DNA from 2 places in the Microbispora sp. H10885 genome. Region 1 is predicted to be linked to the other one. Evidence: riboswitches for the same ligand, from Rfam matches in the RefSeq annotation. Region 1 holds a riboswitch; the other holds the start of a gene.
What was found. Region 1 has a riboswitch for S-adenosylmethionine ahead of HHX37_RS05785 (ABC transporter substrate-binding protein). Riboswitches for the same ligand answer to the same signal wherever they lie in the genome.
Positions count from the first base shown of each region.

Region 2: another riboswitch for S-adenosylmethionine. It lies ahead of thrC (threonine synthase); the one in region 1 lies ahead of HHX37_RS05785 (ABC transporter substrate-binding protein).

Region 1 covers NZ_JABBWY010000002.1:155,112-159,728, reverse strand. Annotated here, with positions in the region: gene HHX37_RS05790 (sensor histidine kinase) at 1-580, shown strand, start outside; SAM riboswitch class IV at 723-833, shown strand; gene HHX37_RS05785 (ABC transporter substrate-binding protein) at 983-2,632, shown strand; gene HHX37_RS05780 (ABC transporter permease) at 2,629-3,588, shown strand; gene HHX37_RS05775 (ABC transporter permease) at 3,589-4,452, shown strand; gene HHX37_RS05770 (dipeptide ABC transporter ATP-binding protein) at 4,449-4,617, shown strand, end outside.
Region 2 covers NZ_JABBWY010000008.1:18,954-23,570, reverse strand. Annotated here, with positions in the region: gene HHX37_RS21520 (MoaD/ThiS family protein) at 1-96, opposite strand, end outside; gene thrC (threonine synthase) at 142-1,410, opposite strand; SAM riboswitch class I at 1,425-1,564, opposite strand; gene HHX37_RS21510 (RNA polymerase sigma factor) at 1,661-2,212, opposite strand; gene HHX37_RS21505 (alpha,alpha-trehalose-phosphate synthase (UDP-forming)) at 2,315-3,739, shown strand; gene HHX37_RS21500 (hypothetical protein) at 3,768-4,358, opposite strand; gene HHX37_RS21495 (hypothetical protein) at 4,418-4,617, opposite strand, start outside.

The DNA.
Region 1 (4,617 bases):
GGACCCCACGCGGGACCGGGACGAACTCCTCGATCGCCTGCACACCGTCAACCAGCGGGCGATCGACCTCACCGCGGCCCTCCTGCTGCTCAGCCGCGGCGACCGCGGCGACTTCACCCGGGAGAGCGTCGACCTCTCCCTCGCCGCCGAGGAGGCCGCCGAAACGCTGCTCCCGCTCGCCGAACAACGCCGGATCACGCTGAACGTCACCGGCGGGGCGGCCCGGACCGAGGGCTCCGCCGAGCTCCTGGCGCGGATGGTGACGAACCTCGTCCAGAACGCGATCGTCCACAACCTCCCCGCCGGCGGCACCGTGACGGTCCACACCGAGGCGTACGGCGGCACCAGCCTGCTGCGGGTCGAGAACACGGGCCGCCCGCTCCCGCCGGAACTGATACCGACCCTCATCGAACCCTTCCAGCGCGGCACGGAACGCGTGCGCACCGACGAGCACGCCGGCGCCGGTCTCGGCCTGGCCATCGTGCACAGCGTCGTCCGCGCCCACAACGGGAGCCTCGATCTCGCCCCCGGCCCCCACGGCGGGCTCCTCGTCACCGTACGGCTTCCCGGCGCGCCGTAGGCACGGCCGCCCGGTTCGCCCCCGGCCGCCGCCGCGCGGACGTGCCACTCGTCGTCACCGGACCGCCGCTCCTCGCGGAAAGGCCGGAATCCCCGGCGAAAGCGTGTTGACAGGTTACCCTAGTTTTCCTACTTTATTTATAGGTATTGAGCGCCGACGCCAAGCCCCGGCTCGTCGGCCGGCAACCCTCGCACCGCGCGGGGTGCCCCGGGGAAAACCTGGCGGCGTGGCAGTCGCGCCGCAAGCGCGGGCCCCATCGGGGCTCCTGGTCATGGGGGCGTGCGCGGCACGCTCTCCGGGAGGCGGCATGGCCACTCACGGGGAGTTTCGGGCGGGCACAGGCCGGGACACGCCGCCTCCCCACTCCGCCGTCCCGTCTTGAACACCGAAAGGCTCTCCCCGATGTCCACGAACACGCGCTTATCCATCGGCGTCTCGCTTCTGGGGGTCCTCGCCCTCGCCGCCTGCGGCACGACGGGCAAGGACACCGCGGCGGGCAAGGCCCCCGCCGGGCCGGTCAAGGGCGGCACGCTGACGTTCGCCGTCAACACCGAGCCCTCCACCTGCCTCGATCCCCATCAGAGCCCCGCCGACGTGGCCGGCCTGTTCACCCGGCCCGCCCTGGACTCGCTCGTGTCGCTCGACACCGAGGGCAAGATCCACCCCTGGCTCGCCACCAAGTGGACCGTCTCGCCGGACCAGAAGACCTACACCTTCACCCTGCGCGACGGCGTGAAGTTCTCCGACGGCACGCCCTTCGACGCGGCGGCGGTCAAGGCCAACCTCGACCACATCGTGAACCCCGCCACGAAGTCGCAGCTCGCCGCGGGATACATCGAGCCGTACAAGGGCAGCGAGGTCGTCGACCCGCACACGGTGAAGGTCCACTTCAGCAGGCCGTACTCGCCGTTCCTGTCCGCCCTGGCCACGGCGTACTTCGGCATCGAGTCGCCGCGGTCGCTGAAGCAGCCGCAGGACGCGCTGTGCAAGAAGGTCGTCGGGTCCGGGCCGTTCGTGATCGACGAGTACGTGGTGCAGAAGGGCATCACCTACCACCGCAACCCCGGCTACGCCTGGGCGCCGGAGGGCGCCGCGCACACCGGGGAGGCGTACCTGGACAAGCTGGAGATCAAGGTCATCACCGAGGACTCCGTCCGGCTCGGCGCGCTGACCAGCGGGCAGGTCGACGGGATCGCCAGCGTGCCGCCGGTCAACGTCAAGCAGGTGCAGGGCGACCCCCGGCTGACCGTGACCACGCGGCAGGCGCCGGGCGGCAACTACAACTACTACCCGAACACGACCTCCGGGCCGTTCGCCGACAAGCGGGTCCGGCAGGCGTTCCGCGACGGCATCGACTTCGCGACGATCGTCAAGAACCTCTACTTCGGGGCCTTCCAGCCCGCGGCGGGCCCCATCTCCCCGTCGACCGACGGGTACGACAAGACGCTCGAAGGAAAGACGAAGTACGACCCCGCGGCGGCCGCCCGGCTGCTGGACGAGGCCGGCTGGTCGGGGAAGGACGCCGAGGGCTACCGGACCAAGGACGGCAGGCGGCTGACGATCCGCTGGGGGTTCCTCAAGGCGTTCGCGCGTGAGCAGCGCGACACGCTGGCCGAGCAGATCCAGGCCGAGGCCAAGAAGATCGGCTTCGAGATCCAGTTCGTCTCCGGCACGGTCAACGAATGGCTGGAGAAGTATCCCAAGGGCGACTACGACCTCATCGACTTCAGCTGGCAGCGCGCCGACGGCGACACCCTGCGCAACCTGTTCGACACCTCCGCCATCCCCACGGCCGCCAAGTTCGGCCAGAACGCCGCCCGCCTGTCCGACAAGGACGTGGACGGCTGGCTGAGCGACGCGCTGGACACGACCGACCAGGCCAAGCGGGCCGAGCTGTACGCCAAGGTGCAGCAGCGGGTCACCGACGAGGCCGCGGTCTTCCCGGTGTACGTGTTCAACTACCTGCTCGGGACCGGCAAGAAGGCCCACGGCATCGGCTGGGAGCCGCAGGCGTACCCGACCTTCTACGGCGCCTGGGTCGAGCAGGCATGACCGCCGTCGCCGTACCGGCCACCCGGGCCCGCGCCCGGGTGGTCCGCCCGGTGCTGGTGCGGCTGGGCACGTCCGTCCTGGTGCTGTGGGGCGCGGTGACGGTCGCGTTCGCCGGCCTCCACCTCACCCCGGGCAACGTCGTCGACCTGCTCATCGGCAGCAGCACCGTCACACCCGAGGTCCGCGCCCGGATCATCGCCGACTACGGGCTGGACCGGCCGCTGCCCGCCCAGTACGCCGCCTACCTGGGCCGGGTGCTGCACGGCGACCTGGGCCAGTCGTACCAGCTGCACCAGTCGGTCGCCTCGGCGATCGGCGAGCAGGTCGGCTCGTCCGTCCAGCTCATGCTCTCGTCGTTCGTCCTGGCGGTCGTGGTCTCGGTCACGGTCGCGGTGCTGACCGCGGGCCGCCGGTGGGCGCGGGCGGTGTTCTCCGGCATCGAGCTGGTCGGCATCTCCATCCCGTCGTTCTGGGCCGGGATCCTGCTGCTCACCGTCTTCTCGTTCGGGCTGGGGATCTTCCCCGCCACCGGCGGGGACGGCCTGGAGAGCCTGGTCCTGCCGTCCGTCGCGATGGCGATCCCGGTCGTCGCGACGCTGAGCCAGGTGCTGCGCGAGGGACTGGAGCTCACGCTGGAGGAGCCGTTCGTGCTCACCGCCCGCTCGCGCGGCATGTCCGACCTGGGCGTGCGCCTGCGGCACGCGCTGCGGCACGCCCTGCTGCCCACGGTCACCCTGGCCGGGTGGATGGTCAGCTTCCTGTTCGGCGGGGCCGTGATCATCGAGTCGGTCTTCTCCCGGCAGGGCATCGGGCGGCTGACCCTCGCGGCCGTCGGCAACAAGGACCTGCCGGTCGTGATGGGCGTGGTGCTGATCGCCTCGCTGCTCTACGTCGTCATCAACATCCTGCTCGACCTGCTCTACCTGGCCATCGACCCGCGACTGCGAGGTGCCTGAGTGACCACGTCCACCCTTGTCGCACCCGCCGTGGTCGTGGGGCGCGGACGGCGGCGGCGGGTGCCGCGGGCCGGTGTCTGGGCCGCCTCCGCGTTCCTGCTGGCCGTGACCGTGGTCGCGGTGGCGCCCGGCCTGGTCGCGCACGGCTCGCCCGACCTCACCGACGCCGTCGCGGCGCTCCGGCCGCCGGGCGGCGGGCACCCGCTGGGCACCGACGCCAACGGTCGCGACATCTTCACCCGGATCGTGTACGGCACGAGGCCGTCGGTGCTGGCCGGGCTGGCCGCCACCGCGATCGCGGTGACCGGCGGCACCCTCGTCGGGCTGCTGGCCGCGCTCGGCGGCCGGGCGCTCGACGAGGCCGCCATGCGCCTTGTCGACATCCTGCTCTCGCTGCCGGGACTGCTGCTGGCCCTGCTGGTCATCGCCGTCGTCGGCCCGGGGACGCTCAACGCGGTCTTCGCCATCGCCGCCTACACGCTGCCCGGGTACGCGCGCCTGGTCCGCGCCCAGACCATGGTCATCCGCAGGTCCGGGTACGTCGAGGCGGCCGTCTCGCTCGGGCTGACCAGGGCCGGGATCGTCACGCGGCACGTGCTGCCCAACGCGTTCGCCCCGCTGCTGGTGGTGGCCACGATCGAGGTGGGCACCGCGCTCGTCGCGGCGTCGTCGCTCAGTTTCCTCGGCCTCGGCCCGAAGCCGCCCGCCCCGGAGTGGGGGGCGATGCTGTCGGCCGGGCGCGACTACTTCTCCGTCGCCTGGTGGGTCGCGGTCTTCCCGGGGCTGGCCATCACGCTCACCGTCCTTTCCGTCACGGTCGTCGGCCGCCATCTGCAGCGGCGCGTCGAAGGGAGACTGTCGTGACCGAACAGCGGGTCACCCCGATCGTCGAGGTGTCCGATCTGCGGGTCTCGTTCGGCCAGGTCGAGGCCGTCCGCTCGATCTCGTTCACGGTGAGCCCGGGGGAGTGCGTCGCCATCGTGGGGGAGTCGGGCTCGGGCAAGAGCGTCACCGCCCGCACGCTGATCG
Region 2 (4,617 bases), on a different contig from region 1:
CAGGACCTCACGGAGCGTTCCCCCCTCCCCGCTTACCTCCGCGACGCCGTTGGTGTACGTCCGCAGAATCGTCGGAATCCGCACGGAAACGCTCATTGTTCACTCGCTTTCGTTGCTGCCGATGGGCCTGTGATAACGCTTTCAGTTGGCGAATGCCGCACGGAAGGCGTCGAGGGAGGGACGGATGACCGCGGTTGGACGGGCCTGCTCGGCCACCGCGTCAAGTGTCTTGAGACCGTCGCCGGTGTTCAGCACCACGGTTTCGGCCTCGGGGTCGAGGCGGCCCTCGCGCACGAGCTTGCGCAGCACGCCGACCGTGACGCCGCCCGCGGTCTCGGCGAAGATGCCCTCGGTCCGGGCCAGCAGGCGGATCGCCTCGACCACCTCGCCGTCGTTCACGTCCTCCACCGCGCCGCCCGTACGGCGGGCGATGTCGAGCACGTACGGCCCGTCCGCCGGGTTGCCGATGGCCAGCGACTTGGCGATGGTGTCCGGCTTGACCGGCTGCACCACGTCCTGCCCGGCCTTGAACGCGCGGGAGACCGGCGAGCAGCCCTCGGCCTGTGCGCCGAAGATCCGGTACGGCCGCTCCTCGACCAGGCCGAGCTTGATCAGCTCGCGGAAGCCCTTGTCGATCTTCGTGAGCTGCGAGCCGGAGGCCACCGGGACGACGATCTGCTCGGGCAGCCGCCAGCCGAGCTGCTCGGCGATCTCGTACGCCAGCGTCTTGGAGCCCTCGGCGTAGAAGGGCCGGAGGTTGACGTTGACGAAGCCCCACTTCTCGCCCAGCTCGTCGCCGATGAGCTCGGAGCAGAAGCGGTTGACCTCGTCGTAGTTGCCGTCGATGGCGACCAGGCGGCCGCCGTACACGGCGGCCATGGTGACCTTGGCCGGCTCCAGGTCGGCGGGGATGAACACGCAGGAGTCCAGCCCGGCCCGGGCGGCGGCCGCGCTCACCGCGCCGGCGAGGTTGCCGGTGGACGAGCACGAGAGGGTGTGGAAGCCGAAGGTGCGCGCGGCCTCCAGCGCGATCGCGACGACCCGGTCCTTGAAGGAGTGGGTCGGGTTGCCGGAGTCGTCCTTGACGTGCAGCGACCGCAGCCCCAGCTCGGCCGCCAGCCGGTCGGCCCGCACGAGCTTGGTCCAGCCGGGCTGCAGGTTGGGCTTGTCCGCCACCCCGGCGGGGACGGGAAGCAGGGAGCGGTACCGCCAGATGTTCGCCGGGCCCGCCGCGATGTCCTCCCGGCGGACCTCTCCGAAGTCGTACGCCACCTCAAGGGGGCCGAAACACTCCGTACAGGCGAAGACCGGGCCGAGGTCGTAGTGGGCGCCGCACTCGCGGCAGGACAGACCGGTGGCGGGGCCGAAGTCGGTGGCGGTGGTGGGGGTCGCGGTGCTGATGTGCGCCATGAAGCGAGGCCTTTCCCTCATCTTCGCTCGCGACCGCCCTGGCCGCGAGCCGGAATTGGCACCTGTCCCGGCCGGGCCTCGTGGGCACGAGTTCGACACCGGGGAGGTTGCCGGGGCTTCGCAGGGCCGGTCCCTCCACCCCTCTGGATGAGCATCTTCAGTTGTGGAACCTTCGAAAAAGGTCCTCCAGCACTGTACCCCGGCGTCCCCTGTGTCCGTTCCGCCGTCTCGGATGGCGAGACGGTTTGTATCAGCCGTAGGCCTCGCCGAGCGCGCTCTGCACGTACTTGCGCGCCTGGTGTATCCGGGACTTGACGGTGCCGAGGGGAATGCCGAGCTGGTCGGCGACCTGGGAGTAGTCGAGCTGGCAGATGTCGCGCAGCACGAGCGCCTGGGCGAGGTCGGGCCGCTCGGCCTCCAGCGCCTCCATCGCGTCGAGCAGGTCGAGCCGCGACCCCGCGATGACGCTCACCCGCCGCGGGTCCGGCCGCTGCTCGGGCAGCTCCTCCGCCTGCTCGGACGAGCGCCGCTTGAGCGACCGGTAGGTCGTCCTGGCGCAGTTCACGGTCACGATGTGCAGCCAGGTGCTGAACTTGGCCCGGCCCTCGAACCGGGCGATGTTGCGGGCCACGGCGAGCAGCGTGTCCTGCGCCGCCTCCTCCGCGTCCTGCCGGTACGGTAGTAGCCGCTCGCAGTGCCGCAGCACGTCGGGCTCGATGCGCCGCAGCAGCTCACCGAGGGCGCGGTGATCTCCCCGGGCGGCCGATCCGGCCAGCTCCTCGGTGACGTCGTCCAGTGCCATCCCGTTCCAGCCCTCCCGCGATCGGTTGACATCCTATTGATGGAGGTCCGCTTTTATTAATCTTCCGGCATGCGCGCCCGCTCTGATCGAGGGGAAACCCCAATGAGCAGCTCCGTCCTGATCGCGTCCAACCGGGGCCCGGTGTCCTTCACCCTGTCGGAGGACGGCGGCCTGACCATGCGCAGGGGCGGCGGCGGGCTCGTGTCCGGGCTGTCGGACGTGGTCAGGGACACCGACGTGCTGTGGGTCTGCGCGGCGCTGTCGGACGGCGACCGCGGGGCGGTGCGGCAGGCGCCGGGGGGCCGGCTCGACCGGGCGTTCGAGACGGGGCCCATCCGCATGCTGGACATCCCGCCCGCGGTCTTCCACCGGGCCTACAACGCGGTGGCGAACTCGACCCTGTGGTTCGTCAACCACCTGCTCTACAACACGCCCTTCTCCCCCGAGTTCGGGACCCGGTTCGCGCGTGAGTGGGAGTCGTACCGCACCTACAACGGCGCGTTCGCGCTCGCGCTGGCGGAAGAGGCCACGCACCGGGCCCGCGTGATGGTGCAGGACTACCACCTGACGCTCACCCCCGCGATGCTCCGGGTCGAACGGCCCGACCTGCGCATCGGCCACTTCTCGCACACGCCCTGGGCCCCGCCGGAGTACTTCGCGCTGCTGCCTGAGGACGTCGCGGCGGAGGTGCTGTCGGGCATCCTCGGCGCCGACCACGCCGGCTTCCTCACCGCCCGCTGGGCGCGCGCCTTCATGGACTGCTGCGCCGCCCTGCTCGGGGCGCGGGTGGACCACGCGGCCCGTACGGTGACCTGGGGCGGCAGGACCACCCGGATCGGCGTGCACCCGCTCGGGGTGGACGGCGACGCGCTGCGGGCGCGGGCGGCCGAACCGGACGTCGAGTCGCACATGGCGGCGATCAGGGACCACGTCGGCGACCGCAGGCTGATCGTGCGGATCGACCGCACGGAGCTGTCCAAGAACATCGTCCGCGGCCTGCGGGCCTACCAGGAGTTCCTGGAGGGCCATCCCGAGTGGCACGGACGGGTGGTCCATCTGGCGTTCGCCTACCCCTCCCGGCACGACCTGCCGGAGTACCGCGAGTACACGGCGGCCGTGCAGCGGTGCGCCAAGGAGATCGAGGACGAGTACGCCACCGAGGACTGGGACCCGCTGATCCTCAACGTCAACGACGACTACCCGCGCTCGCTCGCGGCGTACCGGCTGGCCGACGTGCTGCTCGTCAACCCCGTCAGGGACGGCATGAACCTGGTGGCCAAGGAGGGCCCGATCCTGTCGCCCCGGTGCGCGCTCGTGCTGTCCCGCGAGGCGGGCGCGGCGGCCGAGCTCGGCGCCGACTCCCTGCTGGTCAACCCGTTCGACGTCACCGCCACGGCGGCGGCGCTGCACGAGGCGCTGACACTGCCGGAGGAGGAGCGCCTCGACCGCGGCCTGCGGCTGCGGGAGGCGGCCACCGCGCTGCCGCCGCGGCGCTGGTTCGACGACCAGATCGCCGCGCTGCGCTGAGACGCACCGGTGACGGCGGCGGCGGCGCTCAGTTCCAGGTGGCCTTCTTGAGGATCCCGTCCAGGCCCGGGGTGTTCCACTGGTCGACGATCAGGATCTTCGACGTGGGCAGATACCACTCGCGCTGGCTGTAGCGCATCTTCACCCTGAACTTCTTGTCGACGCAGGTCCCCGCCCACGCGTGGTAGTCCGCTCGGTGACCCGCCCCGACCTTCCGCAGCCCCTTGCCGGCGAGCTTCATGGTGCCCTTGTACAGGCGGACGGTCCTCGGGCAGACCGAGACGTCGGTCGCGGGATCGAACCCGTACCTGGGGTTGTAGGACTGGAACGTGTGATTGCCGATCTTGAGGGCCTTCGGGCCCAGCACCCAGAAGCCGTGGCACCCCGCGTCGCGGAAACCGAAGTCCATGGTGCCGAGACTGGGGCACGAGCCGGTGACGACGCGGGTCCAGTCCGTGCCGGCCTGGACCGCCTTCCATGACGCGGGGATGGTGAGGGTCAGGCCCTTGCGCAGGTGGACCTGCTTGGTGCCGCTCGCGGACGCCGCGGAAGGAGCCGCCAGGGTGGCCGTCAGCACGGCCAGCCCGGCCGCCGCGGTCGCAATGGTCTTTCCGATCATGTCTCCTACGGTAGGCCCGGCCACTTGGAGACGACTTGCGGGGCGATGCCGGCGAGAGGTCAGCGCCAGGTGGCCTTCCTGAGGATCCCGTCCAGGCCCGGGGTGTTCCACTGGTCGACGACCAGGATCTTCGACGTGGGCAGGAACCACTCCCGCTGGTGGAAGTGGGCCTTGACCTTGAACTTCGTCATCGTCACGCACGGCCCCGCCCAGTCGCGGTAGTAGGCCTTGTGCCCCGGCCCGACCTGGCGCAGCCCCT